One region of the Blastococcus sp. SYSU DS0552 genome, then DNA from elsewhere that is predicted to be linked to it. Evidence: predicted binding sites of a transcription regulator. Region 1 holds the regulator's gene; the other holds the start of a gene.
What was found. The regulator LexA, encoded in region 1, represses DNA repair genes until DNA is damaged. The targets are predictions, from matches to a motif close to TCGAACANNTGTTCGA.

Region 1 (15,307 bases):
CGGCCATCCTCGCGCTGGTGGGCTACCCCGTAGCGCAGGTGTTCGGGCAGAGCTTCGTCGCCGACGACGGTGGCCTGACCTTGGACAACTACGGCCTCCTGAGCAGCGAGCCACGGCTGATGGAAGGGGTCCTCAACTCGCTGTGGATCGCGGTGGGCACGGTGATCGGCAGCTTGCTGCTCGGCCTGCCGGTGGCCTGGTTGGCCGTGCGCACCGACATGCCGTTCCGCCGGTTCTTCCGTGGCAGCGCGGTCCTCACCTTCGCGGCTCCGAGCTTCATCGCGGCGCTGGGATGGATCCTGCTGCTGGGGCCGCGCAACGGGATGCTGAACACGGCGTTGATGTCCGCCTTCAGCCTCGAGGAAGCACCGTTCGACATCTTCACACCGTGGGGGATCATCTTCGTCCTCTCGCTGTTCCTCTACCCCCTGGTGTTCCTGCCGGTGTCCGCGGCGCTGGAGGGCATCGACCCGGCCCTGGAGCAGGCCGCAGCGAGCCTGGGTGCTTCTCGTGCCCGGGTGCTGCGCACCGTCACGTTCCCCGTGATCCTGCCGTCGCTGATCGCCGGATCGATCTTGGTGTTCGTCAGCGCCGCGGTGATCTTCGGGCCGGTCGCCATCCTCGGTGCTCCGACCGGCTTCCAGACCATCCCCACGGTCCTGCTCAGCCTGATGCAGTTCCCGCCGCGTATCGAGGCGGCCGCGGTCATATCCGTGCCGATCCTGGTGATCATCGCCGTGCTGTTGATCCTGCAGCGAAAGCTGGTCGGCGGGAAGAAGTTCACCGTCATCGGTGGCAAGCCGGGGCGGCAGGACGTGACGCACCTGGGGGGTGCCCGCTTCCTCGCCGTGGGGTTCTGCTCGCTCGTCGTGGTCCTGAGCCTCGTGCTGCCGTTCGGTGTCCTCCTGGTGACCTCGTTCCGCAAGGCGCTCGGCCGGCCTCTGGGCTGGGACAACTTCACCCTCACGGGGAACTACGAGGAGGTCTTCGGCCGGCCGCTGATCGCGGCCGCGATGGGCAACAGCTTCGTTCTGGCGCTCGGAGCCACGGTGCTGGCTCTTGCCGTCGCGTTGCTGGCCTCGTGGCTGGTGCACCGCACCAAGGCGCGGAGCAACGCCGTCATCGTGGGAGCCATGGCCGCGCCGCTGGCCTTCCCCGGCGCGGTGCTCGGCGTCGGCCTGATCATCGCCTACGCCGGGCAGCCGTTCGGGCTCGGCGGGACGCTGACCATCCTGCTGATCGCCTATGCGGGGAGCGCGCTGCCGCTGACCTTCGCCTACGTCCACGCCGGGATGGGACAGATCGGCGCGGAGGTGGAAGAGGCATCCCGGAGCCTCGGTGCGTCCTGGGCGCGTACGTGGCGACGGATCACGGTGCCGCTGCTGCGCCCGTCGCTGCTCGCCGCGGGCATGCTCAACTTCGTCCTGCTCTTCCGGGAGCTGGAGATGTCGGTGTTCCTCTACACCGGCGCGAATCCCACCGTGTCCACGGTGCTCTACAGCCTGGCCAGCGAATCGCTCTACCAGCGGGTCGGGGCGCTCTCCGTGGTGGTCCTGCTCATCAACATCGTAGTGACCGTGTTCGCCATGCGGCTGCTCGACCGCCGCCCCGGCCAGTCCACCCGGCGGTCCCGCCGGGCCCCGTCCGTCGCACTCAACACACCACCGGAGGAAGCAGCATGACCGAGACCACGACAGACGTCGGCAGCGGCGTCCACCTGCGATACGAGACCCCGCACATCGCCGTCCTCACGTTGGACAGTCCTCCGTCCAACACGTTCAGCTGGGAGAGCCGGCGTTCGTTCATGCGAGCGCTCGACATTCTGGACGCCGACGAGAACGTCCGGTGCCTGGTGATCACCGGTGAGGGGCGGGCCTTCACCGCAGGTGCGCACCTGGGCGAGGACCAGTCCATGAGCGACGAGCAGCTGACCGACTATCTCGCCGAGTTCGGCCGGGTCCTCAACGGGGTGCAGAACTTCCGTGCCCCCGTGATCGCGGCCATCAACGGGGCCACGATCGGCGGCGGGCTGGAGTTCTCGCTGTGCTGCGACATCCGCATCGCCTCGACGGAGGCGTTCTTCGTGGCCGCCGGCGTCAACGTGGGCCTCATCGTCAGCTTCTGGCGCCTGCCTCGCGTGATCGGATTGGGGCCGGCCAAGGAGATCCTGCTGACCGGTGCCCGGTACACCGCGCAGCAGGCATTGAACTGGGGGCTGGTGACCGAGGTCCACGACCCGGCAGATCTCATGCCCGCCGCGCTGGCCAAGGCCCAGCGAATCGCTACCCGCGCCCCGCTGTCGGTCGAGGTGACGAAGGAGGCGGTGACGGGCGCCTTCGAGATGGACTTCGCGCAGGGGCAGGCGCTCCAGACCAAGCGCTTCCTGGAGATGTTCCGCACCGAGGACCACCAGGAGGCGCTCCAGGCGTTCTTCGAGAAGCGGGACGGTGACTACCGGCGTCGGTGACGACATCGGGTGCGGACGGCCTCCGACGGTGCCTCCACTGGGGAGGCACCGTCGGAGGCCTTCGGCGTCAGACCCGACGCAGGACCGACACCACCCGCCCGAGGATCGTCGCCTCGTCGCCGGGGATCGGCTCGTAGGCCGGGTTGTGCGGCAGCAGCCACACGTGACCGTCCCGGCGCTTGTAGGTCTTCACCGTCGCCTCGCCGTCGATCATCGCCGCCACGATCTCGCCGTTCTCGGCGGTCGGCTGCTGGCGGACGACGACCCAGTCGCCGTCACAGATGGCGGCCTCGACCATCGAGTCGCCGGCCACCTTGAGCATGAAGACGGTTCCCTCGCCGACCAGCTCGCGCGGCAGCGGGAAGACGTCCTCCACCGCCTGCTCGGCGAGCACCGGGCCACCGGCGGCGATCCGGCCCACGAGCGGGACATAGGCGGGCGCGGCGGCCTGCACGCCGTCGCCGACCACGGGGGGTTCGACTGGTGCGGCGGTGGCCCGGCCGGCATCCCCGGGCAGTCGCACGTCCAGGGCGCGCGGGCGGTTCGGGTCGCGCCGGAGCCAGCCCTTCTTCTGCAGCACCGAGAGCTGGTGCGCGACCGAGGATGCCGAGGACAGCCCGACGGCCTCGCCGATCTCACGCACCGACGGCGGGTAGCCGCGCCGGTCGATGGAGTCGCGGATCACCTCGAGCACCCGCCGCTGCCGCTGGGTGAGCCCGTCCCCATCGGCCGCGCGGTCGGGAAAGGCCCGTACCGACGCCGAACCGTCCGCCGTCCCCGGGGCCACGCCCGCGGTGCCGCCCCGGTTGCCGGACGTCCTGCTCGAGTCCGCCACGTCTCCTCCTCGCCGGCTGCCCGCGCAGCTCTCGACCCTCGTCGTCGGAGGAACGGTAGCGCCGATCGGCGGTCACTTCAAACACGTGTTCGAAACTTTCTCGTGTCGCTCCCCAAGTGTCGGTCCCGTCCGGTAGACATCGGACAGGCGTTCGAATCGAACACACGTTCGGGTCCGGCGGGTGCCGGCCAGGAGGGCTGAACACATGACGAGCAGCACGGCACTGCGGGTCCGCGGCCAGGTGCCGGTCGACCCGGGGGAGCGGCGCGCCGGTCCGCCACCCGCCCGGCATCTCCGGGTGCTCCCGCCGCCTCGCTCCTACGCGGAGATGCCCGAACCTCTGCCCGCGCCGGCTCGCGGGAGGACGAGCGGCCCGCGGGCGACGGTGGGGCGATCGCCCGGCCGGGGGCGTCGGGAGCGGGTGGAGCAGCCGCCGCTCCGGTTGACGTCGCGCGGGCGTCGCGTGCTCGCGGTCCTCACCCTCATCCTCGCCGCGGGCGTGATCGTCCTCGGCAGCGCCGTCCTCGGGGATGCGGGTGGCGGATTGGAGCTCATGGGGACGACCAAGGTGATCGTCGAGCCGGGTGACACGCTCTGGTCCATCGCCGGCGCGGTCGCCGACGGGCGCGATGTCCGCGACGTCGTCGTCGACATCCAGCGGCTGAACGGGCTCGGCTCCGCGGCCATCTCGCCTGGTCAGGTCCTCGTCCTGCCCTGACGGCCCCGTAGGGCTCGGTGTCTGCGCGCCAGGGCAAGGTGTTCACAACGCGGCTCGCCGACTTCGTCAACCCTCAGTACAGGCACGTTCACCGTGCGTGCTGGTCGGCCACCTACGGTACGTCCGTGTCCAGCGTCATGGAGAACCGCGCCGCCGTGTTCACCACTCGTCCCCAGGCCGTCGAGGTCCACCAGGCGGGTGCCTGGTGTGCGGGGGAGCTGTTGGGGTGGCGACACGACGACTCCGGCGCGTGCCAGATGTGGGTGCGGGTCGTCGCCGGAGGCGAAGAGCAGGCGCTCTGGATCGACCTGGGGGATGTGCGGCTTCCGGAGTCGCCGGCCGTCGAGGTGCCGCCGGTGACGCAGGCGATGCCCGCCTCCCCGTCAGCGGCATCGCTGCGTGACGGTCCGTCGACCGATGTCGAGGCGACCGCCAGCCTGCCGCTGCTGCGCGACCGCTGCGAGCCGCGAACCGGTGCCCAGCGGCCGGGCGGTCGCCGGCGCGCGCCGGAGAGCGACGCCGTGCAGGCCGCGCCGGCGTCCTCGGTGCCGGTGCCGCCCCCGGGCCGGCACCGCGCTCCGGCCACCGAGCTCAGCCCGGTCGTGGGCCGGCACCGCGCCGCCGACACCGACCTCTTCCCGGCCGTCGTCGAGAGCGCGCCGGACGCGCAGTCCCCGACCCGCGAGGACCGACCGCGGGGCGGTGGCTGGTCGGTGCCCGCGGCCCGCTCCGCGAGCACGGTCGAGACCCGCTCCACGGCGAGCGGCTGGACCCCGCCGGCCGACCTCGACCAGGATCTCCTGACCCGCCCGATGCGGCTGAGTGACCAGATCCCGCACTCGCGGCGGCCCCGGGTGGGCGGCGCGGTCAGCGTCTGATCGTCGTTCGGCGGCCCTCGCCGCGTCGACCCCGCGGGGGTGCTCGGCGCCGCCGTCGCGTGCCCGGCGGGTCGCCCGTGCCGGGCGCGGACCGCCCAGCTCGCCGAACGGTGTGCGCCGGCGCGTGGCTCTGCGAGTCGGAACCGCGCATGAGCGCACAGCCTTGCCGGGGCGAGCGTCCCCGGGTCGTTCCTGCGGTGCGCCGCCGCGCTCGACCCCCTCTCCGGGGAGCGTCGGGCACGGAGTTCGGCGCGTCGTCGCGGCGTGTCCTGTGACAGCTGGGGACCGCTGTTCCGCCTGCGCACCGCAGTGTCGGGGCGGAACACGCCGACGGAACGATCACTTGCACATCTTGTGTGGCCCGTCCTAGGGTTCCCCTACATCTAGTAGTTACAGAGCTGTAAGTCCGTCCACAGGCTGGTCCTCAGGTTGTCCCCGGCGCATCCACCGGATGTCCCCAGGGGAGTGCACAGCCGGCCGGTGGCGGGCGCGGCGCGAAGGGAGGTGAACCACCGTGCGTTGCCCGTTCTGCCACAACGCCGACAGTCGGGTCATCGACTCGCGGGAGGCCGACGAGGGCGCCACCACCCGGCGTCGTCGCTCCTGTCCTGCGTGCGGGCGGCGGTTCACCACCGTCGAGGAGGCGGTGCTCGCCGTCGTCAAGCGCAACGGCGTCAGCGAGCCGTTCAACCGCAGCAAGGTGGTCGCGGGCGTCCGGCGGGCCTGCCAGGGCCGGCCGGTCGACGAGGGGCAGCTCAAGCTCCTCGCCCAGCAGGTGGAGGACGCCATCCGCGCCAGCGGCGCGGCGGAGGTGCCGAGCCACGAGGTCGGCCTGGCCATCCTCGGCCCGCTGCGCGAGCTGGACGAGGTGGCCTACCTCCGCTTCGCCAGCGTCTACCGCTCCTTCACCTCGGTGGCCGACTTCGAGCGGGAGATCGCCGAGCTGAAGGCCCGGCAGCCCGCCGCACCGCCGGGGGAGACGGGCCCGCCCGAGCCCCGGCGACCCGTCCCGTCCGGCACCGGCGCCGGCACCTGAGAACTGTCGGTGCCACCCGATAGACAGCAGTTCGAGCAGTTACCGATCGCGGCTCTTCCCCAGCCCCCGATCCACCACCGCGCAGCACCACCGCGCAGCCCCGCGAAGCACCACGCGACACACGACCAGGGAGAGCTCCACACCATGACCGAGACCGACGACCGCGTGGCCGGCGCCCGCCCCCGCCGCAGCGCCAAGACTCCCAGCCGGGCCAAGGGCCTCAAGATCAAGCGTGTCTTCACCACCGCTGGTGTGCACCCGTACGACGAGGTGACCTGGGAGCGTCGTGACGTCGTCATGACCAACTGGCGGGACGGCTCGATCAACTTCGAGCAGCGCGGTGTCGAGTTCCCGGCCGAGTGGAGCATCAACGCCACCAACATCGTCACCACGAAGTACTTCCGCGGCGCCGTCGGCACCCCGCAGCGCGAGACCAGCCTGCGCCAGCTCATCGACCGCGTGGTGCTCACCTACACCGAGGCCGGCCGCGAGCACGGCTACTTCGCCACCGAGGGCGACGCCGAGGTCTTCGAGCACGAGCTGACCTGGATGCTGCTGCACCAGTACTTCAGCTTCAACTCGCCGGTCTGGTTCAACGTCGGCACGAGCGCGCCGCAGCAGGTCAGCGCCTGCTTCATCCTCGCCGTCGACGACGAGATGGACTCGATCCTGAACTGGTACCGCGAGGAGGGCCTGATCTTCAAGGGCGGCTCCGGTGCCGGCCTGAACCTCTCCCGCATCCGCTCCTCCAAGGAGCTGCTCTCCTCCGGCGGCACGGCCTCCGGCCCGGTCAGCTTCATGCGCGGCGCCGACGCCTCCGCCGGGACCATCAAGTCCGGTGGCGCCACCCGCCGCGCGGCGAAGATGGTCGTCCTCGACATCGACCACCCCGACATCGAGGAGTTCATCGAGACCAAGGCGCGCGAGGAGGACAAGATCCGCGCGCTGCGCGACGCCGGGTACGACATGGACCTCGGTGGCAAGGACATCACCAGCGTCCAGTACCAGAACGCCAACAACTCGGTCCGCGTCTCCGACGAGTTCATGCGCGCGGTGGAGGAGGGCGACGAGTTCGGCCTGCGGGCCCGCCTCGACGGCTCGGTCATCGAGACCGTCGACGCCAAGTCGCTGTTCCGCAAGGTCACCCAGGCCGCCTGGGAGTGCGCCGACCCGGGCATCCAGTACGACGACACGATCAACGACTGGCACACCAACCCCGAGACCGGCCGCATCAACGCGTCCAACCCGTGCTCGGAGTACATGAGCCTGGACAACAGCTCGTGCAACCTGGCGTCGCTGAACCTCATGAAGTTCCTCAAGGACGACGGCACGTTCGACGCCAAGAACTTCGTGAAGGCCGTCGAGCTGGTCATCACCGCGATGGACATCTCGATCTGCTTCGCCGACTTCCCGACCGAGCCGATCGGCGAGACGACCCGCGCCTACCGGCAGCTGGGCATCGGCTACGCCAACCTGGGCGCCCTGCTCATGGCGACCGGCCACGCCTACGACTCGCGCGGTGGCCAGACGCTGGCCGCGGCGATCACCTCGCTGATGACCGGCACCGCCTACCGGCGCTCGGCCGAGCTCGCCGGCATCGTGGGGGCCTACGAGGGCTTCGCCCGCAACGCCGACGCGCACGCCCGGGTCATGCGCAAGCACGCCGCGGCCAACGACGCGATCCGCCCGGTGGGCGCCGACGACGCCGACGTGCTGAAGGTCGCCACCCAGCAGTGGCAGGAGTGCCTGGAGATCGGCGCCGAGAACGGCTGGCGCAACGCCCAGGCCTCGGTGCTGGCCCCCACCGGCACGATCGGTTTCATGATGGACTGCGACACGACCGGCATCGAGCCGGACTTCTCGCTGGTCAAGTTCAAGAAGCTGGTCGGCGGCGGCTCCATGCAGATCGTCAACCAGACGGTGCCGCGGGCGCTGCGCAGCCTGGGCTACCAGGAGGAGCAGATCGAGGCGATCGTCGAGTACATCGCCGAGCACGGCCACGTCGTCGACGCCCCGAGCCTGCGCCCGGAGCACTACGAGGTCTTCGACTGCGCCATGGGCGAGCGGGCCATCTCCCCGATGGGCCACGTCCGCATGATGGCCGCCGTCCAGCCTTTCATCTCCGGCGCGATCAGCAAGACGGTCAACATGCCCGAGACGGCGACCGTCGAGGACGTCGAGACGATCTACTTCCAGGGCTGGAAGATGGGCCTCAAGGCGCTGGCGATCTACCGCGACAACTGCAAGGTCGGCCAGCCGCTGTCCGGCGGCAAGGGCAAGAACGACGGCACCAAGGACGAGGTGAAGGCCGAGGCGGCGGCGCCGGCCGCGCTGGCGCACCCGGTGCGCAAGCGGCTGCCGAAGAAGCGGACGAGCGTCACCACCTCGTTCAGCGTCGCCGGGGCCGAGGGCTACATGACCGCCGGGATGTACGAGGACGGCAGCCTCGGTGAGGTCTTCCTGAAGCTCGGCAAGCAGGGGTCGACCCTCGCCGGCGTGATGGACGCCTTCTCCATCTCGCTGTCCATCGCGCTGCAGCACGGTGTTCCGCTGGAGACCTACATCCAGAAGTTCACCAACATGCGCTTCGAGCCGGCCGGCATGACCGACGACCCGGACATCCGGATCGCCCAGTCGGTGATGGACTACATCTTCCGTCGCCTGGCGCTGGACCACCTGCCGGTCGAGAAGCGGGCCGGGCTCGGCATCTTCACGGCCGAGGAGCGCGCGGCCCAGGTGGCCGGGTACGACACCTCTGCCTCGACCGCCGCGGTCGTCGAGGAGGAGGAGGTCGACCTGGAGCAGCTGCGCGGCTCCGCGCCGATCGAGAGCGCTCCGGCCAAGGAGAAGGTGACCCCGGAGGGTCCGAAGTCGGTCAAGGAGGCGCACTCCTCGGCCGAGCTCCTCGAGCTGGTCACCGGCACCGCCACCGACGCGCCGCTGTGCATGACCTGCGGCACGAAGATGCGCCCGGCCGGCAGCTGCTACGTCTGCGAGGGCTGCGGCTCCACCAGCGGCTGCAGCTGAGGTGAACGGCCAGGAGGACTTCCGCTGAATCGGACGCCTTCTCCCGCCTGAGGGCAGGAGCGCCCGATCCCGGCCGGCGGGAGACCTCCTCGGCCAGCACGGCTCGCCCACCGGCCCGGCTCTGCTCGGCAGAGCCGGGCCGGCTCTGCTCGGCAGAGCCGGGCCGGTGGCAGGTCCACGGCCGGAACGACGCCACCGGCGGACGGTCGGCGGCCGTGCTGACGGAGCGGCGACTCAGCCGGGGTGCGGGTGCCCGCGGCGGGTGACCGTAGGCTGGTGGCGGTACCGATCACGCTCGGAAGGACGACGATGTCGGACGGCGAGGGCGCGAGCGCGCCGCAGTCACAGACGCTCGACCGCGGCATCCGCATCCTCGAGCACCTGGCTGCCACCGGCAGTCCCCAGCCGATCGCCGACATCGGGCAGGCGCTCGGTCTGCACCGGTCCATCACCTACCGCCTGCTCCGGACGCTCGAGGACCACCAGCTCGTCGAGCGCGACGCGGTCGGCCGGTACTGGCTGGGGCTGGGGATGGCCGGCCTGGCGCGCGGTGTGCGCAGCGACCTCCAGACCGCCGCCCTGCCGCGGCTCAACGCGCTCGTGACGGAACTGGCCATGACCGCCTTCCTCGTCGTCCGGACCGGCGACGAGGCGGTCACGGTGGCCACCGTCGAGCCGCAGGACGCGTCCGCGCACGTGGTGTACCGGCCCGGCACCCGCCACCCCGTCGGCCGGGGAGCGCCCGGGCTGGCGCTGCTCATGCCCGAGCCCCCCACCCCCGACGACCGCGACACGCTGCGGGAGGCCCGACGGGTCGGCTGGGCCTCCTCGCACGGCGAGGTCATCCCCGGCCTGCGATCGATCGCCGCGCCCGTGGTGGGCCCCGACGGCGGGCAGCGAGCGGCGCTCGCCGTGGTCTTCGTCGACGACACCGCCGACGTGGCCCGGATCGGGCGCGCCGTCGTCGAGGCGGCCGAGAAGGTCGGCGCCGCGCTCCGCTGACCCGCGCGCAAGACGCCGCTGCCCCGGCACCCGTGGGGGATGCCGGGGCAGCGGCGGCGCGAACCGGGACCCGGGCTCAGCCGTTGATGACCTGCGGAACCGCGACCGCCTTCAGCCCCTCCACCCCGAACTCGAGCCCGTAGCCGGACTTCTTGACCCCGCCGAAGGGGATCATCGGGTGCACGGTGCCGTGCGAGTTGATCCAGACGGTGCCGGCCTGCAGCCGCGCCGCCACGGCGCGCGCCGCTGCCCGGTCACTGCTCCACACCGAGGCGCCCAGGCCGACGTCGAGCCGGTTGGCCATCGCCACCGCCTGGTCGACGTCCTCGTACCGGATGATCGGCAGCGCCGGGCCGAACTGCTCCTCCGCCACCAGCGGGTTGTCGTCGGCCACGTCGGTGACGATCGTGGTCGGGTAGAAGTACCCGGCCGCGTCGGGGTCGGGGTCCCCACCGAGGAGCACCGTCGCGCCGGAGTCCCGCGCCGCCTCGACCAGCCGGGCGACGATGTCGAACTGCGCGCGGTTCTGCAGCGGGCCCAGCACGTTCTGCTCGTCCAGGCCCCGGCCCATGGGCATCGCCTTCGCCACGTCGACCAGCGCGGCGACGACCTCGTCGTAGACGTCGGTGTGCACGTAGAGCCGCTTGAGCGCGGCGCAGGTCTGCCCGGTGTTGATGAACGCGCCCCAGAACAGGCCCTCGGCGATGGCGCGGGGGTCGACGTCGGGCAGCACGATGCCGGCGTCGTTGCCGCCGAGCTCGAGGGTCAGCCGCTTCACCGTGTCCGCCGAGCTCTTGATGATCGCCTGCCCGGTGGCGGTCGAGCCGGTGAACATCAGCTTGTCGACGTCGGGGTGGCTGGACAGGCGGGCCCCGATCTCCCGCCCCCCGGCCACGACGGAGAGCACGTCGGCGGGCAGCACCCCGCTGAGCACGTGGACGAGGGCCAGCACGCTCAGCGGCGTGTACTCCGAGGGCTTGACCACCACCGTGTTGCCCATCCGCAGGGCGGGCGCGACCTGCCAGACGGTGATCATCATCGGCCAGTTCCACGGTCCGATGGCGCCGACGACACCGACCGGGCGGTAGTGCAGCTCCGCGTGCACCTCGCCGTCGTCGACCACTGTCTCGACCGGCAGCTCGGTGGCAGCGGTGGCGCGCAGCCAGGCGGCGCAGGCGCCGACCTCGAACCGGGCGTTGGGACCGTTGAGCGGCTTGCCCTGCTCGCGGGAGAGCAGCTCGGCGAGCGGCTCCGCGTACGCCTCGACCGCGTCCGCGGCACGCAGCAGCAGCTCGATGCGCTCCGCGTCGGTGCGGGCCGCCCACGCCGGCTGGGCGGCGCGGGCACGGGCGACGGCGTCGTCGAGGTCCGCGACGGACTGCTCCGGGGCGCGGCCGACGACCTCGCCGGTCGCGGGATCCAGGATCTCCCGGCCACCGGGATCGACGACGGCGGCCAGCAGGCTCTCGCACGTCGGGGTCTCCGGCGTGGTCGTCACGGGCTCGGTCACGGTCGGGGTGGTCATCGTCGTCCTCCGGGGTGGGGGGCTGGGGCGGTGCCGAACGGGTCGCCGGCGGTCGGGACGGTGGTGCTCACGGCGCGGGCACGGGTTCGACCCGGCCGGTGACCTCGCCGAAGGAGATCCGGCGACCGCCGGTTCCCGGCGCGGTGGCGGTGAGGGTGACGACGTCGCCGTCCTCGAGGAAGGTGCGGCTGGTGCCGTCGGGCAGCTGCACCGGCTCCTTCCCGCCCCAGGACAGCTCGATGAACGAGCCGCGCTGGTCCTCGGCCGGGCCGGACACGGTGCCCGAGGCGAACAGGTCGCCGGTGCGCAGGCTCGCGCCGTTGACCGTCATGTGCGCCAGTTGCTGGGCAGGCGTCCAGTACATGAGGCCGAACGGCGGGCAGGAGACCAGCTGGCCGTTGAGCCGCACCTCGATGGCGATGTCCAGTCCCCAGCGCTTCTCGGCGGTGTCGTCCAGGTAGGGGAGCGGCCGCGGCTCGCGCGGGGGCGGGGAGATTCGGGCCGCCTCCAGCGCGGCGAGGGGCACGACCCACGGCGAGACCGAGGTGAGGAAGGACTTGCCGAGGAACGGCCCCAGGGGCACGTACTCCCACGCCTGCAGGTCCCGGGCCGACCAGTCGTTGACCAGGCAGACGCCGAAGACGTGCTCCGGGAAGGCGCCCAGCGGCACCGGCCGGCCGAGCGACGAGGGGGCGCCGACGACGAACCCCACCTCCGCCTCGATGTCCAGCCGCTGCGAGGGCCCGAACGTGGGCGCCTCGTCGGTCGGGGCCTTGCGCTGCCCGCTGGGCCGCACGACCGGGGTGCCGGAGACCTGCACCGTCCCGGCGCGGCCGTGGTAGCCGATGGGCAGGTGCTTCCAGTTGGGGGTCAGCGGCGGCGAGTCCGGCCGGAACATCCGGCCGAGGTTCTCCGCGTGGTGCTGGGAGCTGTAGAAGTCGACGTAGTCGGCGACGTCGAACGGCAGGTGCAGCGTCACCTCCGCGCGCGGCAGCAGGTGCGGCTCGACGGCGGCCCGGTGCGCCGGGTCCGCAAGCAGCTCCTGCAGCCGGCTGCGCAGTGCGTTCCAGGTCTCCCGCCCCCGGCTCATGAGCGCGTTGAGCGTCGGCGCGGCGAGCGCGTCGGCGGCGGGGACGTCCAGCCGGGAGACGTCGAGCACGGAGTCGCCGATGGCGACACCGATCCGGCGGGAGCCGTCGGGCTCGGTGGAGAAGACGCCGTAGGGCAGGTTCTCCGGCCCGAAGCCCGTGCCGTCGGGGAGCTCCAACCAGGTGGCGCTCATGCCAGGGTCCGTTCCGGGGCGGCCAGCAGGCCGAGCGCCACCAGGTCCTCGACGGGCTCGGTCACGCTGCACGTGCCGAAGGAGGTGAACAGCGACCGCACCCGGTGCACCCGGTCGGCCGGCCAGGTGCGCACGGCCGAGGCGACCGTGCCAGGGTCGGTCTCGCCGAGCCAGTCCGCCGCCACGGCCGCCGGGGCCCCCGAGCTGAGCGCGGAGACGGCCAGCAGCACGTTGAGGAAGCCGTGGTGCGCGAAGCCGGTCGCCGGGGCGGTGTGCCACACGGCGTGGTGCAGGCCGGCGGTGCACTTGAACGGCACGCTCCGCGCGATGCACGCCTGCAGGCTGTCGGCCAGCTCGGCGGAGGAGGGGAACAGCTCCGCCGACACGCCACCGGTGCGCAGCTTGGCCCGGTAGCGGGTGCCGGCCAGCACGTCGAGGACGGCGTCGCGGGCGGCGGTCCGCGGCAGCTCCAGCGCCGCGGGCACCCCCTCGGGGACGACGTCGTCCAGGGCGCGCAGCGCCTCGGCGGCGGCAGCGGCGTCGGGCGTCACCGGCACCTCGACCGCAGCCAGCGCCAGGCGCGGCTCGGCGGCGACCCGGGCGGCGGCGGCCGGGAGGTCACCGGCCGCCGCGATCAGCGAGACGTCGACGGCGGGTCCGTCGCCGACCTCGGCCACCAGCTCGTCGAGCCGGGCCGCGGGGACCACGAACGGCCCGACCAGTCCACCGAGGCGGTCGCGCAGCGCGCGGTGCTGCGGAACGGCCGCCGGCATCGGCGCGTTCCCGGGTGGGAACAGCGCGGCGTCGTCGAACAGGCCGTCGAACAGCGGCGTCGTCGCCGGTGCCGGGGCGGGCGGGTGCACCGGGGCCGTCACGCCGACGGCCCCCGTCCCGACCAGGACCACGCGTACTTGCCGTCGTCGACGGCGGTGCCGCCCTCGCCGAGGTCGAGCGGGCGGAACGTGTCGACCATGACGGCGAGCTCGTCGAAGAACTCGACACCGAGGGAGCGCTCGACGGCGCCGGGCTGCGGGCCGTGGCTGTGCCCGCCCGGGTGCAGGCTGATCGAACCCTTGCCGATGCCCGAGCCCTTGCGGGCCTCGTAGTCGCCGTCGACGTAGAACATGACCTCGTCGGAGTCGACGTTGGAGTGGTAGTAGGGCACCGGCACCGCCTCGGGGTGGTAGTCCACCTTCCGCGGCACGAAGTTGCAGATGACGAAGTTGGAACCCTCGAACACCTGGTGCACCGGCGGCGGCTGGTGCACCCGGCCGGTGATCGGCTCGAAGTCGGCGACGTTGAAGACGTAGGGGTAGAGGCAGCCGTCCCAGCCCACGACGTCGAACGGGTGCTCCGGGACGACGTGGATCGTGCCGGCGAGGCCCCCCGGGCCGGCGCCGCGGTGCTTGACGTAGACCTCGACGTCGCTGCCGTCGGCCAGCAGCGGCTCGGCGGGGCCGCGCAGGTCGCGCTCGCAGTAGGGGGCGTGCTCGAGGAACTGGCCGTAGCGGGAGAGGTAGCGCTTGGGCGGCGCGATGTGGCTGTTGGCCTCGATCGCATAGGTGCGCACCGGCTCCTCGCCGGTCGGGATCCAGCGGTGGGTGGTGGTCCGCGGGAGGACCACGTAGTCGCCCGGTCCCACGTCGAGGGAGCCGAACACCGTCTCCACCGTGGCGGTGCCGCGCTCGACGTAGACGCACTCGTCGCCGGTGGCGTTGCGGTAGTACGGCGAGGTCGCCGAGGAGACGGCGTAGGAGATCCGCACGTCGCCGTTGCCGAGGACCAGCCGGCGGCCGGTGACCGGGTCGGTGGCCTTGTGCTCCTCGCCGGGGAAGAGGTCGTGCAGCTTCAGGTGGCGGGGCACCAGGGGGGCGTTGGGGGTCAGCGTCTGGTCGGGCAGCTCCCAGGGGCGGGCGTCGACGATGGCCGACGGGACGCCGCGGTGGTAGAGCAGCGAGGAGTCGGAGGAGAAGCCCTCCTCGCCGACCAGCTCCTCGTAGTACAGGCCGCCGTCGGGACGGCGGAACCGGGTGTGCCGCTTCGGTGGGACCTGGCCCACCTGCCGGTAGAACGCCATGGGGTACTCCTTCGGGGATCAGGCGGGAACGGGAGCGGGGAGCGGGCGGGCCAGCAGCCGGGCCACCGCGGTGCCGAGGTCGGCCGGGTCGGTGAGCACGGCGGCGACGTGGGCGTCCGGGCGCAGCACCCACACCTCGCCGGGGTGTGCACCGAGGGCCTCGCGCAGCAGGCCGCCGGGGTCGAGATCGGTCATGCGGTGGACGGTCACCGGCAGGTCGCCGAGGTCGGGCAGCGCCGGCGCGTCTGCGTCGTCGCCGAGCAGGACGGTGACGCCTTCCCGGGCGAGCTGGCGGAGCCGGACCAGGTCGGGTCGGCCGGCCACCGTCACCGGGCAGTCGGGTACGAGCACCCCGGGCGCCGGGACGGGGACGTCGCCGCGCGCGGGCCGGCCGGGGAACGGGCGCGCCGGGTCAGGGGTGGTGAGCGGTGAGTCGACGTACCAGAAGGGCTCGGCCAGC
Region 2 (15,307 bases), on a different contig from region 1:
GCCGCCGTCCGCTCGGCGACCTTCTCCTGCTCCATGAGGACCGCCTGGTCCTGCGCGGCCTGCGCCAGCGGCCCGGCGGCCGCCGCGCGGGCCTTCGCGGCGTCGGTCTCGGCGGTGATCTCCGCCTGCTTGAGCGCCAGCTGGCGCTGGGCGATCGCGATCGCCTCGTCGGCCAGCAACTGCTCCTGCTGCGCGGCCTGCCGGGCGCGCGCCTCGGCGATGCTCGCCTCCTTGAGCACCCGGGCGGCCTCCGGGCGGCCCAGGTCGGCCAGGTAGGACCCCTCCGCCTGGATGTCCTGCAGCTGGAAGGTGTCCAGGACGAGACCCTGGCCGGTGAGCGAGGACTCGGCCTCTTCGGCGACGGCGGAGGCGAAGGCGGCCCGGTCGCGGATGATCTCCTCGATGGTCAGCCGGCCGACGATCGAGCGCAGCGCACCGGCGAGCACCTCCGACGTGAAGGTGTCGATGCCCTCCTGCTGGTTGAGGAAGCGCTGGGCGGCCGCGCGGATCGAGCTCTCGGTGCCGCCGACCTTCACGATGGCGACGCCCTCGAGGTCGCACTTCACGCCCTGCTTGCTGACCGCACCGCGGATACCGACCGGGATCCGGCGGCTGGAGAGGTCCATCGTGTGCAGCTTCTGCACGACCGGGAGCACGAAGACGCTCGCGCCCATCACGACCTTCTGGCCGGACTGGTCGCGGGAGACGACGCCGCTGGTGTCGGTGACCTGGCGACCCTGGCGCCCGGTGACGATGAACGCCTGGTTGGGGCCGGCCACCTTGATCCGGGACAGCACCAGCAGGACGAGCAGGATGATCAGGGCGACGATGCCGCCGATCGCGTAGAGCAGCGTCACGGGTGGGTGCCTCCGGGCTCGGTGAGGGGGTCCGTCGCGGTGGAGACGACCTGGACGGCGGTCTCGCTGAGTGCCTCGACGACGTAGACGGGGGTGCCGGCCGGCAGCGAGGTGTCGCTGCGGGCGGAGAACTTGAGGGGCTGGCCGGCCAGCGCCAGCCGGACCTCGCCGAAGCCGCCGGCGGGGACGGCCGAGACGACGACGCCCTGCGCCCCGGCGAGGTGGTGGCGGGTCAGCGTCTCCTGCGTCGGCATGTCGCGCAGCGCCCGGGACAGGCGCACCGCGCCCCAGGCCAGGGGCAGGGCGACCACCAGCCCGGCCACGGCGGCGAACAGGGCGGTGACGCCGGTCGGGAGCCCGGCGGGCAGCAGCGCGGTCGCGGCGGCGCCGCCGAAACCGATGCCGCCCAGCAGTGCGGCGATGGCCGGGACCGAGAAGGGACCGTCGACGTCGCCGCCGAGGTCGCCGATCTCCCCCACGACCGTCGCCAGCAGCAGCACGACGAGGCCGAGCGCGCCGACGACGAGGAACGTCACCGTCGTCGTGTCCAGCCAGCTCCCTCCGCGTGTCGTCGTCGGGGAGCCTGGCAGTTCCGTGACCGCCCGGGCAAGGAAGTCGCTCGCCCGGGGGAGCCCGGCGACCCCCGCCTGCGCGGGGCGGGCGATCATCGGGGGCATGAGGCGGGAGGCGAGCATCCTGCACCTGGACCTCGACGCCTTCTTCGCCGCCGTCGAACAGCGCGACAAGCCCTCGCTGCGCGGCCGGCCGGTCGTGGTCGGTGGCGTCGGCGGTCGCGGCGTCGTCGCCACCGCCTCCTACGAGGCCCGGGCGTACGGGGCGCGGTCGGCGATGTCCACCGCGGAGGCGCGCCGGCGGTGCCCTCCGGGGACGGCGTTCCTCGGTGGCCGGTTCCCCGCCTACCGCCGCACCTCCGACGTCGTCATGGACCTGCTCCGCGAGCTCTCCCCGTTGGTGGAACCCGTCTCGATCGACGAGGCGTACGTCGACCTCGCCGCCGGGCCCGGGCACGACCTCTCCGTTTCCGGTGTGACGGAACTAGCCAGGGGGCTCAAGGAGCGCATCGCCGTTGCCACGGGGGGCGTCACCGGGTCGGTCGGCGTGGGCAGCTCGAAGCTGATGGCGAAGATCGGCTCGGACCTGCAGAAGCCCGACGGCCTCGTCGTCGTCCCGCCGGGCGGCGAGCTCGACCTCCTGCACCCGCTGCCGGTCACGCGGCTCGGTGGCGTCGGCCCGGCGACGGCGGAGCGGCTGCACCAGGTCGGCGTGCGCACGGTCGGCGACCTGGCCGCCAAGTCGCTGCCCGACCTCGTGGCGCTCGCCGGCCGCGCCCACGGCGCCGGCTTGCACGCCCTGGCCCGCGCCGAGGACGACCGCGCCGTCGTCCCCGACCGGGGGGTGAAATCGGTGTCGCACGAGGAGACGTTCGAGCGCGACCTCACCGACCTCGCCGTGCTGAATCGGGAGATCGACTCGATGGCGGCGCGGGTCGGCAGCCGGTTGCGCGCCTCGGCGCACTCCGGCCGCACCGTGACCCTCAAGCTGCGCCGGTACGACTTCACCACGATCACCCGGTCCCAGACCCTGGCCCAGCCCACCGACGACGCCCGGCTGATCGCCGCCACGGCCCGCCGCCTGCTCACCGAGGCGGGGACCGGTGGGGGCCTGCGCCTGCTCGGGGTGGGTGTGTCGGGGCTGTCCCTCTACGCGCAGGGCGACCTGTTCGCGACCGAGGACGACGCGCCCGACGAGGCCCCGGCGCCCGAGCCGGAGGCGGCCGCGGAGCCGGAGCTGCCGGTCGAGAAGCGCTGGTGGCCGGGGCAGGACGTGCGGCACGAGGAGCTGGGGGCCGGCTGGGTGTGGGGCCGCGGGCTGGGCCGGGTGACGGTGCGGTTCGAGGGCCCGTTGACGCCGCCGGGCCCGGTGCGCACGCTGGCCGCCGACGACCCGGCACTGCACCCCGCCGAGCCACCCGACTGGAGGGCACCCGGCTGACCGCGACGGGCGGCGCGCTCCGGGTGCGGCCGGCGCCCGTGTAGAACGGCTCCATGACCGGTCGTCCCGAACCCAGCGCCTGGACCCGCATGACCCAGGAGGACCCCGAGCACTCCGCCGCGTACGTCCAGCGGTTCCGCACCCTCGCGGAGCAGGGGATGGACCTGGTGGGGGAGGCGCGGCTCGTGGACGCGATGCTGCCGCGCGGATCGCGGGTCCTGGACGCAGGCTGCGGCCCCGGACGGGTCGGCGCCCACCTGCACGAGGTTGGACACCAGGTGGTGGGCGTCGACGTCGACCCGGTGCTGATCGCCGCGGCCGAGGAGGACCACCCGGGTCCGCGGTGGCTGGTCGGCGACCTCGCCGAGCTGGACCTCCCCGCGCAGCAGGGCATCGACGAGCCCTTCGACGCCATCGTGAGCGCCGGGAACGTGATGGCGTTCCTCGCGCCGTCCACCCGCGGCGCGGTGCTGCGCCGGCTGCGCGCCCACATCGCGCCGGACGGCCGGGCCGTCATCGGCTTCGGCGCGGGCCGCGGCTACGCGTTCGACGACTTCCTCGCCGACGCCCGTGCGGCGGGTTGGGAGCCGGACCTGCTGCTGTCCACGTGGGACCTGCGGCCGTTCACCCCCGACTCCGACTTCCTGGTGGCCGTGCTGCGTCCCGCCTGAGCAGCCGCCCGGGCGCCGTCGTGCCGCTCGTCCCACGGGTCGGACGGTGTCAGCGGGGCAGCCACTGAGGCCGGGTGCTCGGCGGCAGCAGCGCTCCCGTCGTCCACGGAGGACGCCCCGGCGGGGCGACGACCGTGACGGGCCCGGCCGGCGACGGCAGCTCGACCAACCATGGCCCGGGATCGATCGGGGGTCCCGGCCGCTCGTCCCCGGGGCGGGCGTCCAGCAGCCAGTGGGCCGTCGCGGCGAGCGAGAGGTCCGCGCACCAGCCGCCGCCCTCGGTGCGCTGGCGGCCGAGCAGCCCCAGGACGGCGGCTGCGGCCAGGTGGCCGGTCGCGTGGTCGAGCGCCTGCACCGGCAGCGCGCCCGGCACGTCGCCCTCGCCGTATGCCGTCGCGATGCCGGTCGCCGCCTGGACCAGCGAGTCGAAGCCCCGGCGGCTCCCCCACGGGCCGCGCGTGCCCCACGACGACAGCCGGGCCACGACGAGGTGCGGGTGCCGCTCGGCCAGTGACCCGGGATCGAGGCCGTGGCCGTCGAGCGCCCCCGGCCGGTAGCCCTGGACGACGACGTCGGCTCCGGCGACCAGTTCCTCCACCCGGGTGCGGTCGTGCCGGTCGGCCAGGTCGAGCAGCACGTGCCGCTTCCCCGCGCCGGTGTCGCGCAGCAGACCGAGGTCGTCGGGCGCCTGCGGGGAGTCGACCCGCAGGACGTCGGCTCCGTGCGCCGCGAGCGCCCGGGTGGCCACCGGGCCGGCGATGACCCGCGTCAGGTCGAGCACGCGCATCCCGCGCAGCGCGACGCAGCGCCCCGGATGCTCGGCGACGTGGGTCACCGCGACGAGGGGCTGCTCGCGCACCGCCGCCGCCTGGGGGTGCGCCGCCCAGACGGCTTCGCTGCGGACGGCCGCCGCCGCCCCACCTGCCTCGACCACCGCCGTCTCCAGCTCCTCGGCACGCCACCGGAGCGCGGCGGACGCCATGTCCTCACCCAGCACCGCCGTCGCGGCAGCGCGGTGCTGCGGGTAGTTGCCGTGGAGCCGGACCCAGCCGTCGGCGGTCCGCCAGAAGCGGGACAGCGGGGCGAACCCGCCGCCGGCTGGTTTCCCGTGAAACCTCACGTGCCGTTCGCCGGCGAAGGATGCGGCCACGTGCCCCGCGTCGAGGTGGAGCGGTCGTTCCGCCACCTCGCCGACGTCACGGGCGGCGAGCAGCTGCGCGGCGACCGCACCGATCGCGAGCCCCGGGACGTCCAGGGGGCCGGCCAGCCCCGTGCGTGCGCGCACCAGTGGAACGCCGACGTCCCATGCGGCGCCGATCGCCGTCCCCACCTCGTCGACCAGCCGGGCCGCGCCCGGCGGGAGGGTCACCCGGGCCCACCGGGCCCGCGGGACGGCGCCCCACCCGCTGGTGGTGCCAGCGGGATACCGAGCGCGATCGTCAGCTCCAGCACCGTCTGCGGGTCCTCCAGGCCGCGCCCGTAGAGCTGACGTAGCTGCGTCATCCGGTAGCGGACCGTCTGCGGGTGCACGAACAGCGCCGCGGCGACCTGGTCGCGCCGGCCGTGGTGCAGCAGCCAGCAGCGCAGCGTCTCGGTGAGCTTCTCCCGCGCGGCCTCGCCCACCGCCTCCAGCGGGGCCAGGACCCGGGCCCGCAGATCCGCCAGCGCCTCCTCGTCGGCGCGCAGCAGCAGCTCGGCCAGCCGGGCATCGGTGTCCACGGGCCCGTCCTCCGCCCCGGCCATGCCCAGCCGCAGGGCACGCACCGCGCGGCCGTAGGACGCCTGCGCGCTCCACCACGGGCGCGCCGGCCCGACCACGGCCCGGCGGCCCGCCAGGCCGCGCAGCAGGGCGCCGCGTCGGGCGCCGTCGGCGTCCGGCACGAGCAGCACCGCGGTCTCCCCGGCCGGGTCCAGCCCGGGCAGGTCCTCGGTCGCGACGAGGGTGCGCGGATCGAGGGAGACCATCGCGCCGCGGACCCGCCCCTCGGGGAGCAGCGCGACGGTCAGCGTGCGCGGCGGTGTCCAGTCGGCCCGCTGCGCCAGCTCGGTGAGCTCCGTGTGCGGACTGCCGGTCAGCAGCCCGCGCGCCAGCCGCTCGAGCAGGCGCTGGCGCGCGCGCCCGCTGGAGGCCAGCTCGTCGGCGTGCCCGGCGACGCTCGCCGCGGAGAGCCGGTCGATGTAGGCGAACACCAGCTCGGCGAACCGGGCGAGCGACTCGGGGTCCATTCCCGTGCGGACGGCGGTGGCGCTCATGTCCCGCCACGACACCCGCGCACCCACCCGGTAGGCGGCCAGCAGCGCGTCCATCGAGCGGCCGCTGCGCGCCTCACCGCGGCCCAGGGCGTACGCGGCCTCGACGACCGGGCCCCCGGGGGTGCCGGCGTCCACGTTGCCCCCGGCGGCGGCGACCTGCAGGAAGCCCCGCAACGCCATCTCGACGGCGGCGGAGATCTTGCGACCCATCGGGCCGGCGAACGCGTCCGCGTAGCTGGGGACGCCCACGATGATCTCCTCCACCGCCCGCTCGGCGACAGCCGTCAGCTCGGCGCGCATCGCCTCCGCGACGGTCTCCGGGAACGGTGCCGGGTCCGGGGACATCGGGTCTCCTTTGTTCAGCCGGAACAGAAGCTACCGCTGGATTCACATCCGGAGCACAGGTATCTGGTGCTCGGACTGGGAAAGCTGAGTACATGACAGCAACCGCCCCTCGCCCCGCTGCGGCTCGCCCGCCGACGCGGAGCGCGCTGCGCGACCGGGTGTTCAGGCTCGCCGAGCTGGTGACCACCCCGCTGCTGCCGGTCGACTACCTCGACCTGTTCGACCCGCTCCGCTCGGGTGCGGCTCTGCGCGGTCGGATCGAGGCCGTGCAGCGGGAGACCCGGGACGCGGCGAGCATCGTGATCCGCCCCGGCCGCGACTGGCTGCCGCACACGCCCGGCCAGTACGTCCGCATCGGCGTCGACATCGACGGGGTCCGCCAGTGGCGCGCCTACTCGATCACCTCGGTCCTCGGCCGGGCCGACGGCTGCTTCACCATCACGGTGAAGGCCATCCCCGACGGCAAGGTCAGCAACTACCTGGTGCACCGCGTGCAGCCGGGCACGATCGTCCAGCTCGACCAGGCCACCGGGGAGTTCTGCCTGCCCGAGCAGGTGCCGGCCAAGGCGCTGTTCGTCACCGCCGGGTCCGGCATCACGCCGGTCATGGGCATCCTGCGCAACCACGCCGACTCCCTGGCCGACACCGTGTTGGTCCACTCGGCGCCCACCGCCGACGACGTCGTCTTCGGCGACGAGCTGCGGCAGATGGCCGCCGAGGGCCGGATCCGGCTCATCGAGCAGCACACCGACAGCGCCGGCATGCTCGACGCGCGGTCGATCGCCGAACTGGTGCCCGACCTGCACGAGCGCGCCACCTGGGCCTGCGGCCCCGTCGGCATGCTCGAGGCGCTGGAGGAGCACTGGGCCTCGGTCGGCATCGCCGACCGGCTCTACACCGAGCGCTTCCGGCCGCGGATCGCCGTCACCGGCGAGGGCGGCACCGTCACCTTCACCAGGAACGGCGCGAGCGTCGAGGCCGACGGCGCGACCCCCATCCTCGACGCCGCCGAGGAGGCCGGCGTCCTCATGCCGAGCGGCTGCCGGATGGGCATCTGCTACGGCTGCGTGCTCCCCCTGCGCGAGGGCGCGGTCCGCGACCTGCGCAACGGGGAGATCACCACCGCGGAGGACGTCGGCGACGGCGTCCTCGTCCAGACCTGCATCAGCGCCCCCGCCGGCGCCTGCGCCATCGACCACTGATCCAGCCGAACCGAGGAGCCGGACACATGACCGTTCTGCAGAAGAAGCCCGAGAACCCGATCGCCCACCTGACCGCCGAGGACATCGAGCTCATCGGCAAGGAGCTCGACACCATCCGGCAGGAGGTGCGCGACAGCCTCGGTGAGGACGACGCGAAGTACATCCGCACGGTCATCGACGTGCAGCGCAAGCTCGAGCTGGGCAGCCGCGCCGTCCTGCTGTTCTCCAAGTTCCCCCCGGCGTGGGTGCTCGGCACCGCCGGCCTCTCGATCGCCAAGATCCTCGAGAACATGGAGATCGGGCACAACATCCTGCACGGCCAGTGGGACTGGATGCGCGACCCGAAGATCCACTCCACGACGTGGGAGTGGGACATGGCCAGCCCGGCCGCGCAGTGGAAGCACTCGCACAACGAGCTGCACCACACGTACACGAACGTCGTCGGCAAGGACAACGACCTCGGCTACGGCATCATGCGCGTCGACGAGGACCAGAAGTGGCACCCGTTGTACCTGGCGCAGCCGCTGTGGAACTTCATCAACGCCTGCTTCTTCGAGTACGGGATCGCCGCGTACGACCTGGAGCTGGGCAAGAACCTGGCGACCAAGAAGCGGCGCAACGACCCGAAGTTCCGGGCTGCCGCCAAGCAGGTGCTGAAGAAGATCCGCAACCAGGCCGCCAAGGACTACGTCGTCCACCCGCTGCTGTCGGGCCCGTCGTTCCTGCCGACGCTGGCCGCGAACTTCACCGCCAACGTCGTGCGGAACCTGTGGTCGCACTCGGTCATCATGTGCGGCCACTTCCCCGAGGGCGTCGAGACCTTCGAGAAGACCTCGATCGAGGGGGAGACCCGCGGCGAGTGGTACCTCCGCCAGATGCTGGGCTCGGCGAACATCTCCGGCAGCAAGGCCATGCACATCATGACCGGGAACCTGTCGCACCAGGTGGAGCACCACCTGTTCCCCGACCTCCCGAGCAACCGGTACGCCGAGATCGCCCCGCGGGTGAAGGAGATCTTCGACCGCTACGACCTGACCTACCACTCCGCCCCGCTGTACAAGCAGGTCGCGAGCGCGTGGCACAAGGTCATCCGGCTCTCGCTGCCCAACGGCTGGCTCGCCGAGACGACGCCGAAGAACGCCCCGGCGCAGCTGGCCAAGCTGTACAAGATGACCACCGGCGGGCCCAAGGTCCGCCGCGAGCTGATGCGCGCCGCCGCCTGAGAAAGGACCCCGCCCACCTCACCCTTCGCTCGCTCAGGGTGAGCCTCGGGGCAGGGCCGTGAACGGGAGAGGCCCAGGACCGTCGTGGTCCTGGGCCTCTCGCGTGCAACGCCCCCCGGCGCTCAGGGCATCAGCCCTGGCCGGGGAAGTTCAGCGACCACAGCAACGTCGGGTCGCTGATCGGCACCTCCCACACCGGGCCGTCGAGATCGGGGTCGACGACCTCCCCGCGGCCGAGGAATGCCGCGACCTGCCCCTGGGCCTGCATCGCGGCCACCGGGAACCGCGCGACGTCCAGCAGGAAGCCGTGCGGGTTGAGCGCGGCGGTGGTGGCCTCGTCGTTGCGGAAGAGGCTCGTCCGCGACCACAGGTCACCGGCGTCGACCAGCGTGTAGGACGTCGGGTTCGGCACCGTCTGGTCACCGAACGCGACCTGGACCAGCACCCGGTCGTGCCGGATCAGCGGCGCGAACGTCTCCGGGCTGCCGGGCCGGGTCAGCCACGTCGCCTTGGCCAGGTAGTCCTGGATGGCCAGGGCACCGGGCGCGGTCGCGGTCACCGGGCCCTCACCGCGCAGCGGCAGCTGCTCCTCGAAGAACCAGCGGCTGGCGTCGGGGCTGTTGGGCGCCAGACCCGCGGCCTGGAGCGCCTGGAAGGTGAGCGGCCGGAAGGCCGGCGAGAGGCGCGAGATCTCGCTGATCGGGCCCCCGGGCACGTTGAGCACCGAGCGGGCAATCGCCCGGTCGGCGCCGGCGAGCATGGTGCCGTAGATGCCACCGAAGCTCTGCCCGAAGTAGGTGACCCGCGCGCCGGACAGGTCGCCGCGCCGGTCGCCGTCGACGTCCGTTCCGCCCAGCGAGCGGACCAGCGTCATGATGTCGGCCGCGGTCTGGCGGAGCGCGTCCCGGGACGAGACCGCACCGGCTGCGCCCGTGGCCGAGGAGCCCTCGGTGCTGCCGAAGAGCCCGTCACCGTCCTGGTCGACGCCCCGGCCGTAGCTCGGGAACGTCCGGGTCTCGCCCGCTGCCGTGGTGATCTGCCAGGTGCTCTCCGGGCCGTACCCGTGCCCGACCACGTTGGTCCCGATGGTCGCGATGCCGCTGCGGGAGTTGGTGAGGGCGGCGAGGAACACGCTGGTCGTCGAGCCGGTGAAGCCGTGCCCGAAGACTGCGGTAGGCCAGCCGCCGTCCGGCGCGGGGCCGGGCGGGAGGACGGCGACGAAGGGCAGGCGGTCGGCCTCGACCGGCGCCGGACCGTCGTCCCGGGTCGGCGTCTGGGTGATGGTGCCGTCGGGGGTGAGCCAGGACGGTGCCTGGTAGGAACCGAACACCAGCGTGCTGCCGGCGGGCAGGAGGTTGATCGGCTGGACGCTCGGCCCGGCCGGGGTGCCCCCCGGCGTGCCGGGAGCCGGCCGGTCGGGGACGAAGGTGACCGTCGAGCCCGTCACCGGGACGACGCCGTCGATCTCCAGCCCGGGGCGCGCGATCCCGAGCTCGCGCAGCGCGCGGTTCGACTGGATCTGCCGGTTCAGGTCGAGCAGTCCGTCGGTGGCGCTCAGCGTCGTGAAGGTCTCGGTGGTGGCCGAGTTCGCCGGCCCGGCCTGCACGTCGATGCGGTACGTGGTGCCCGGTGCGAGCTGCTCCACGGGGTGGGCGTACAGCGTGTTGGTGGCCGGGTCCCAGACGACGCGGTCGACGCCGGTGCGCCACCCGCCGCGCTCCTGCCGCACGGTGATCCGCTCGGCGACCTGGGCCGGGTCGACCGGGGCGCTGAAGCGGACGGCGATGCGCGGGTCGAGGTCGAAGCCGTCGAGCTGGTTGAGCCGCTCGACGAGACCGCAGGTGACGACGGTGCCGCAGTTCTCCGTCGGCAGGGCGACCCGCAGGCCGGTGAGCTGCTGCCGGTCGGGAACGGTCAGGTCGTTCGTGGGGAAGACCGATACCGGCTGGGCCGGTGCGGGGGCGGCGAGCGCGGGGGAGGCGGTGGCCGTGACGGTCACCGCCGCAGCCAGGGCGCTGATGACCGACGCGGTCGTCCGGCGCCAGGGATGTGAGGACAACGGGTCTCCTATGCCTGAGGGGACCTCTTCCTAACCCACTGGTGACACGGGCCACAATGGTTGCCGGCTGCATCGGTGCAGACCGTGGCGCTGCGCTGCGCGGATGGGTTCGTGCACGGTGCTCGCAGCCCATCACGGGGGCTACCAGCACGGATTGCCGAGCACGACCGGACCCCGTGCCCCCCAGATGCCGCGGGGCCCGGGACCGACCGGTCCCGGGCCCCGCCCAGCCGTACAGCCGGTCGGCTCAGTTCGCCATGTCCACGAAGCGGCTGTAGTGGCCCTGGAAGGCGACCGTGACGTTGGCGGTCGGGCCGTTGCGGTGCTTGACCAGCATGATGTCGGCCTCGCCGGCCCGCGGGGACTCCTTCTCGTACATGTCCTCGCGGTGGATCATCATCACCATGTCGGCGTCCTGCTCGATCGAGCCGGACTCGCGGAGGTCCGAGAGCATCGGCTTCTTGTCCTGGCGCTGCTCCGACCCACGGTTCAGCTGCGACATCGCGATCACCGGGACCTCGAGCTCCTTGGCCAGCAGCTTGAGCGCACGGGAGAACTCCGAGACCTCCTGCTGGCGGCTCTCGACGCGCTTGCCCGACGTCATCAGCTGCAGGTAGTCGATGACCACGAGCTTGAGGTCGTTGCGCTGCTTGAGCCGCCGCGCCTTCGCCCGGATCTCCATCATCGTCATGTTCGGCGAGTCGTCGATGTAGAGCGGGGCGTCGGCGACCTCCCCCATCCGGCGCGCGAGCTTGGCCCAGTCCTCGTCGGAGAGGGAGCCGGCGCGCATGTGGTGCAGCGGCACCTTCGCCTCCGCCGACAGCAGACGCATGGTGATCTCGTGCTTGCTCATCTCCAGCGAGAAGATGACCGCGGGCAGCCCGTGCTTCACCGTCGCCGACCGGGCGATGTCCAGCCCCAGGGTCGACTTGCCCACGCCGGGACGGGCCGCGATGACGACCATCTGGCCCGCCTGCAGGCCGTTGGTCAGCTCGTCGAGGTCGCGGATGCCCGTGGGCACACCGCGGGCCGTGCCGCCGCGGGAGGCGATGGCGTCCAGCTCGTCCATCGTCGGCTGGAGGACGTCCTCGAGGCGCGAGTAGTCCTCGCTCATGCGTTTCTCGGTGACGTCGTAGATCTCCTGCTGGGCCCGGTCGACGATGTCGTCGACGTCGCCCTTCCCACCGGCTGCGCCGTAGCCCAGCTGGACGACCCGGGTACCGGCCTCCACCAGCCGTCGCAGCACCGCCTGCTCGGCGACGATCGCGGCGTAGTAGCCGGCGTTGGCCGCCGTCGGCGTGGACTGGATGAGCGTGTGCAGGTAGACCGCGCCGCCCATCTTCGACAGCTGGTCGGTGCGGTTGAGCTCCGCGGCCACGGTGATCGCGTCGGCCGGCTCACCCCGCCCGTACAGGTCGAGGATGCAGTCGAAGATCACCTGGTGCGCCGGCCGGTAGAAGTCGTTGCCGTGCAGCACCTCCACGACGTCTGCGATCGCGTCCTTGCTCAGCAGCATGCCGCCGAGCACCGACTGCTCCGCCGCGACGTCCTGCGGCGGCTGCCGGTCGTACGCCGGCGCTGTCGCGGACGGTCGGCTGAACTCGTCGGCCACCGCCACGGGGGTACCTCCATCTCCTTGCGGGCGCGCCCGCATCACCACCACGCGCAGGGGAAGTACGCGAGCTCGGCGGACGGCGCCATGCCGAACACGTGTTCGGCTCCTGCCTACCGGAGGGGACTGACAGTCACGTCCGCTCGGTGGCCGGAGAGGACGTTAGGAAGCAGCGCGGGCCACGTCCACCACCGGTGTGCACACCGATCTGCACAACTTGTGGACAAGTCGGTGGACGGACGCATGTCGACATGTGGAGGAGTACGGGGACAGCCGCTCCGCGCCGGCGGTCATCCGCCAGCTGACCTGCAGGGACGCTGCCCACCGGGTGTGGACGGAGAAAACCCAGGAAGAAAATCCGAGGTGTCGTACCAGGAGCCACACCGGTGCACCGGTCCCCTCCGCGAGGTCGGCCGGCCACCTTCCGGACGTGGCGTCGTGACCGGCCGGCCACCTCGTGGACGGCGCGCGATGACCGCCCCAGCGCCCCCGTGGCGGGCGCCGGCTGATCCCCGCCCTCCCAGGCACCCTGCCCCGGTCGGACGGCGCGAGAGCGGTCCTCAGGGCACCCGGCGGGCCGGCCACGCCGAGCAGGGGGGTCCGGCAGGGGCACGGCGGAGGCGTCAGGGGACCAGGCCCCGCAGACGCCACGAGGGGCGCCGGACCTGCGTCCGACGCCCCTCGTGGGAGGTGCCTTCGTCCGATGGCTCACCCCGAGCGAGCACGGGGAGAGCGCGGACGGGGCGCCCCTCTGCCCGGTCCCGTCGCGAGCGGCGGGCGGCAGAGGGGCCTCGATCAGCTGGCGACGACCTCGATGGTCAGCTGAGCGTTGACCTCCGGGTGCACCCGCACGGTGACGGTGTGCTGGCCCGTGGTCTTGATGCTGCTGGGCAGCTCGATCCGGCGACGGTCGAGCTCCGGGCCACCGGCGGCGGTCACGGCAGCGGCGACGTCGGCGGTGGTGACCCGGCCGAACAGCCGGCCACCGTCACCGGCGCGCGCCGGCACCTGGACGGTCAGCCCGGACAGGCGACCGGCCACGGCCTGCGCCTCCTCGAGCGACCGGACGTCGCGGGTGGCACGCGCCCGGCGCAGCGACTCGACCTGCTTCTCCGCACCCCGGGTGGCGACGATGGCCAGCCCGCGGGGCAGGAGGTAGTTGCGGCCGTAGCCGCCCTTGACCTCGACGGTGTCGCCGGAGGACCCGAGACCGGTGACCTCCTGCGTGAGGATCAGCTTCATCGTGCTCATGATCAGCGCGCCGTCGAGGTGTAGGGCAGCAGGGCCATCTCACGGCTGTTCTTCACGGCCGTGGCGACGTCCCGCTGGTGCTGGCTGCAGTTGCCGCTGACGCGGCGGGCACGGATCTTGCCGCGGTCGGAGATGAACTTCCGCAGCAGGGTCGTGTCCTTGTAGTCGATGTAGGTCGCCTTGTCCTTGCAGAACTGGCAGACCTTCTTCTTGGGCTTGCGAACAGGGGGCTTGGGCACTGATATCTCCAGTGAGGGAAGTGCGTGGGTGACCTGGGGTGGCCCTCCTGCAGGGGCCCACGCCGAGCGGAGCGAGGCGTGGGGGGCAGGAGGGTCCTCTTAGAAGGGCGGCTCGTCCGACGGCCCGGCGGGCGTCGACCACGGGTCGCTCGCCCCGCCGCCACCGCCGAAACCACCACCGCCGCCGCCACCGCCGCCGCTGAAGCCGCCGCCGCCCTCACCGCGCGAGGCGCGGGTGACCTTGGCGGTGGCGTAGCGCAGGGAGGGGCCGATCTCGTCGACCTCGAGCTCGACGACGGTGCGCTTCTCGCCTTCCTTCGTCTCGAACGAGCGCTGCTTGAGGCGACCGCTGACGATGACCCGCGATCCACGGGTCAGCGACTCGGCCACGTTCTCCGCGGCCTGCCGCCACACGTTGCAGCGGAGGAACAGCGCCTCGCCGTCCTTCCACTCCTGCGACTGGCGGTCGAAGGTCCGCGGCGTCGAGGCCACGGTGAAGTTGGCGACGGCAGCGCCCGACGGCGTGAAGCGCAGCTCCGGATCGGCGGTGAGGTTGCCGATGACGGTGATGACGGTCTCGCCGGCCATGGTCAGTGGACCTCGGGCCGCATCAGCTTCGTGCGCAGGACCGACTCGTTGAGGTTCAGCTGCCGGTCGAGCTCGGCCACCGCGGCCGGCTCGGCCTGGATGTCCACGACCGCGTAGATGCCCTCGACGTGCTTCTTGATCTCGTAGGCCATGCGGCGACGGCCCCAGATCTCGGTCTTGACGGTGCCACCGGAGTTGGTGACGACGGTCAGGAACCGGTCGAGCGAGGGAGCGATCGTGCGCTCCTCCAGGTCGGGGTCGAGAATGACCATCAGTTCGTAGTGACGCACGGAGAACCCCACCTCCTCTGGTCTTCGCGGCTGCAGGGAATCTGCAGCAGGAGGGTCGTACACGCGTCGCGCGCCCCGGCAGGAGCCGGAACGCGCGCACCCAGGCTACCAGCGGCGGAGCAGGGCGGGCCAGGCGCTGTCCACAGGTGGAGGACCCCGTCCCTCCCCACCCCTCGCGAGCTGGGGGCGGCCACGCCGAGACCCCGGCGGGCCGAGCGACGAAGGCGACCCGTTGCCATGTTCTGCTACCTCCACGTCGAGGCGACACCACGACCGGCGGATCACCCCGGTCACAGCCTCGACGATGATGTGACGTGCGCGATACGGGTGAACCCGCATCTCGTCGAGAAACCGGAGATCAGCATGGCCGTGCACCCGATCGGCGTACACGTGGGCGCTGGGGCGGACGACGCACCCGTCCCCGGTCCGCTGCCCCGGGCGGCGGAGGTCGGCGCCGACGCGGTGCAGGTCTTCCTCGCCGATCCCCAGGGGTGGAAGGCGCCGCCTCCCCGCCCCGATGCCGCGCAGCTGCGCGAGTCCGGCCTCGCGCTGTTCGTCCACGCCCCCTACGTGCTCAACGTGGCGACGACGAACAACCGCATCCGCATCCCCAGCCGGACGCTGCTGGGCAAGCACGCCCAGGCCGCGGCGGAGGTCGGCGCGCGCGGCCTCGTGGTCCACGGCGGGCACGTGCTGGCCGGCGA

Region 2: a site for LexA is predicted at 12,326-12,341, ahead of dnaB (replicative DNA helicase). Genes of this name have one in related genera too.

Annotation. Positions count from the first base shown of each region.
Region 1 is NZ_JBJHAB010000006.1:49,046-64,352, forward strand. It holds gene ACI8AG_RS07675 (ABC transporter permease) at 1-1,682, shown strand, start outside; gene ACI8AG_RS07680 (enoyl-CoA hydratase/isomerase family protein) at 1,679-2,467, shown strand; gene lexA (transcriptional repressor LexA) at 2,535-3,302, opposite strand; gene ACI8AG_RS07690 (LysM peptidoglycan-binding domain-containing protein) at 3,724-4,020, shown strand; gene ACI8AG_RS07695 (hypothetical protein) at 4,146-4,898, shown strand; gene nrdR (transcriptional regulator NrdR) at 5,413-5,934, shown strand; gene ACI8AG_RS07705 (vitamin B12-dependent ribonucleotide reductase) at 6,079-8,961, shown strand; gene ACI8AG_RS07710 (IclR family transcriptional regulator) at 9,238-9,963, shown strand; gene ACI8AG_RS07715 (aldehyde dehydrogenase family protein) at 10,040-11,488, opposite strand; gene fahA (fumarylacetoacetase) at 11,556-12,770, opposite strand; gene ACI8AG_RS07725 (hypothetical protein) at 12,767-13,645, opposite strand; gene ACI8AG_RS07730 (cupin domain-containing protein) at 13,642-14,847, opposite strand; gene ACI8AG_RS07735 (FAD-dependent monooxygenase) at 14,866-15,307, opposite strand, start outside.
Region 2 is NZ_JBJHAB010000003.1:34,585-49,891, forward strand. It holds gene ACI8AG_RS03830 (flotillin family protein) at 1-857, opposite strand, end outside; gene ACI8AG_RS03835 (NfeD family protein) at 854-1,552, opposite strand; gene ACI8AG_RS03840 (DNA polymerase IV) at 1,533-2,870, shown strand; gene ACI8AG_RS03845 (class I SAM-dependent methyltransferase) at 2,924-3,541, shown strand; gene ACI8AG_RS03850 (CoA transferase) at 3,591-4,910, opposite strand; gene ACI8AG_RS03855 (PucR family transcriptional regulator) at 4,907-6,139, opposite strand; gene ACI8AG_RS03860 (ferredoxin reductase) at 6,232-7,341, shown strand; gene ACI8AG_RS03865 (fatty acid desaturase family protein) at 7,368-8,564, shown strand; gene ACI8AG_RS03870 (Ig-like domain-containing protein) at 8,695-10,623, opposite strand; gene dnaB (replicative DNA helicase) at 10,871-12,241, opposite strand; gene rplI (50S ribosomal protein L9) at 13,031-13,477, opposite strand; gene rpsR (30S ribosomal protein S18) at 13,489-13,725, opposite strand; gene ACI8AG_RS03890 (single-stranded DNA-binding protein) at 13,825-14,313, opposite strand; gene rpsF (30S ribosomal protein S6) at 14,316-14,603, opposite strand; gene ACI8AG_RS03900 (deoxyribonuclease IV) at 14,967-15,307, shown strand, end outside.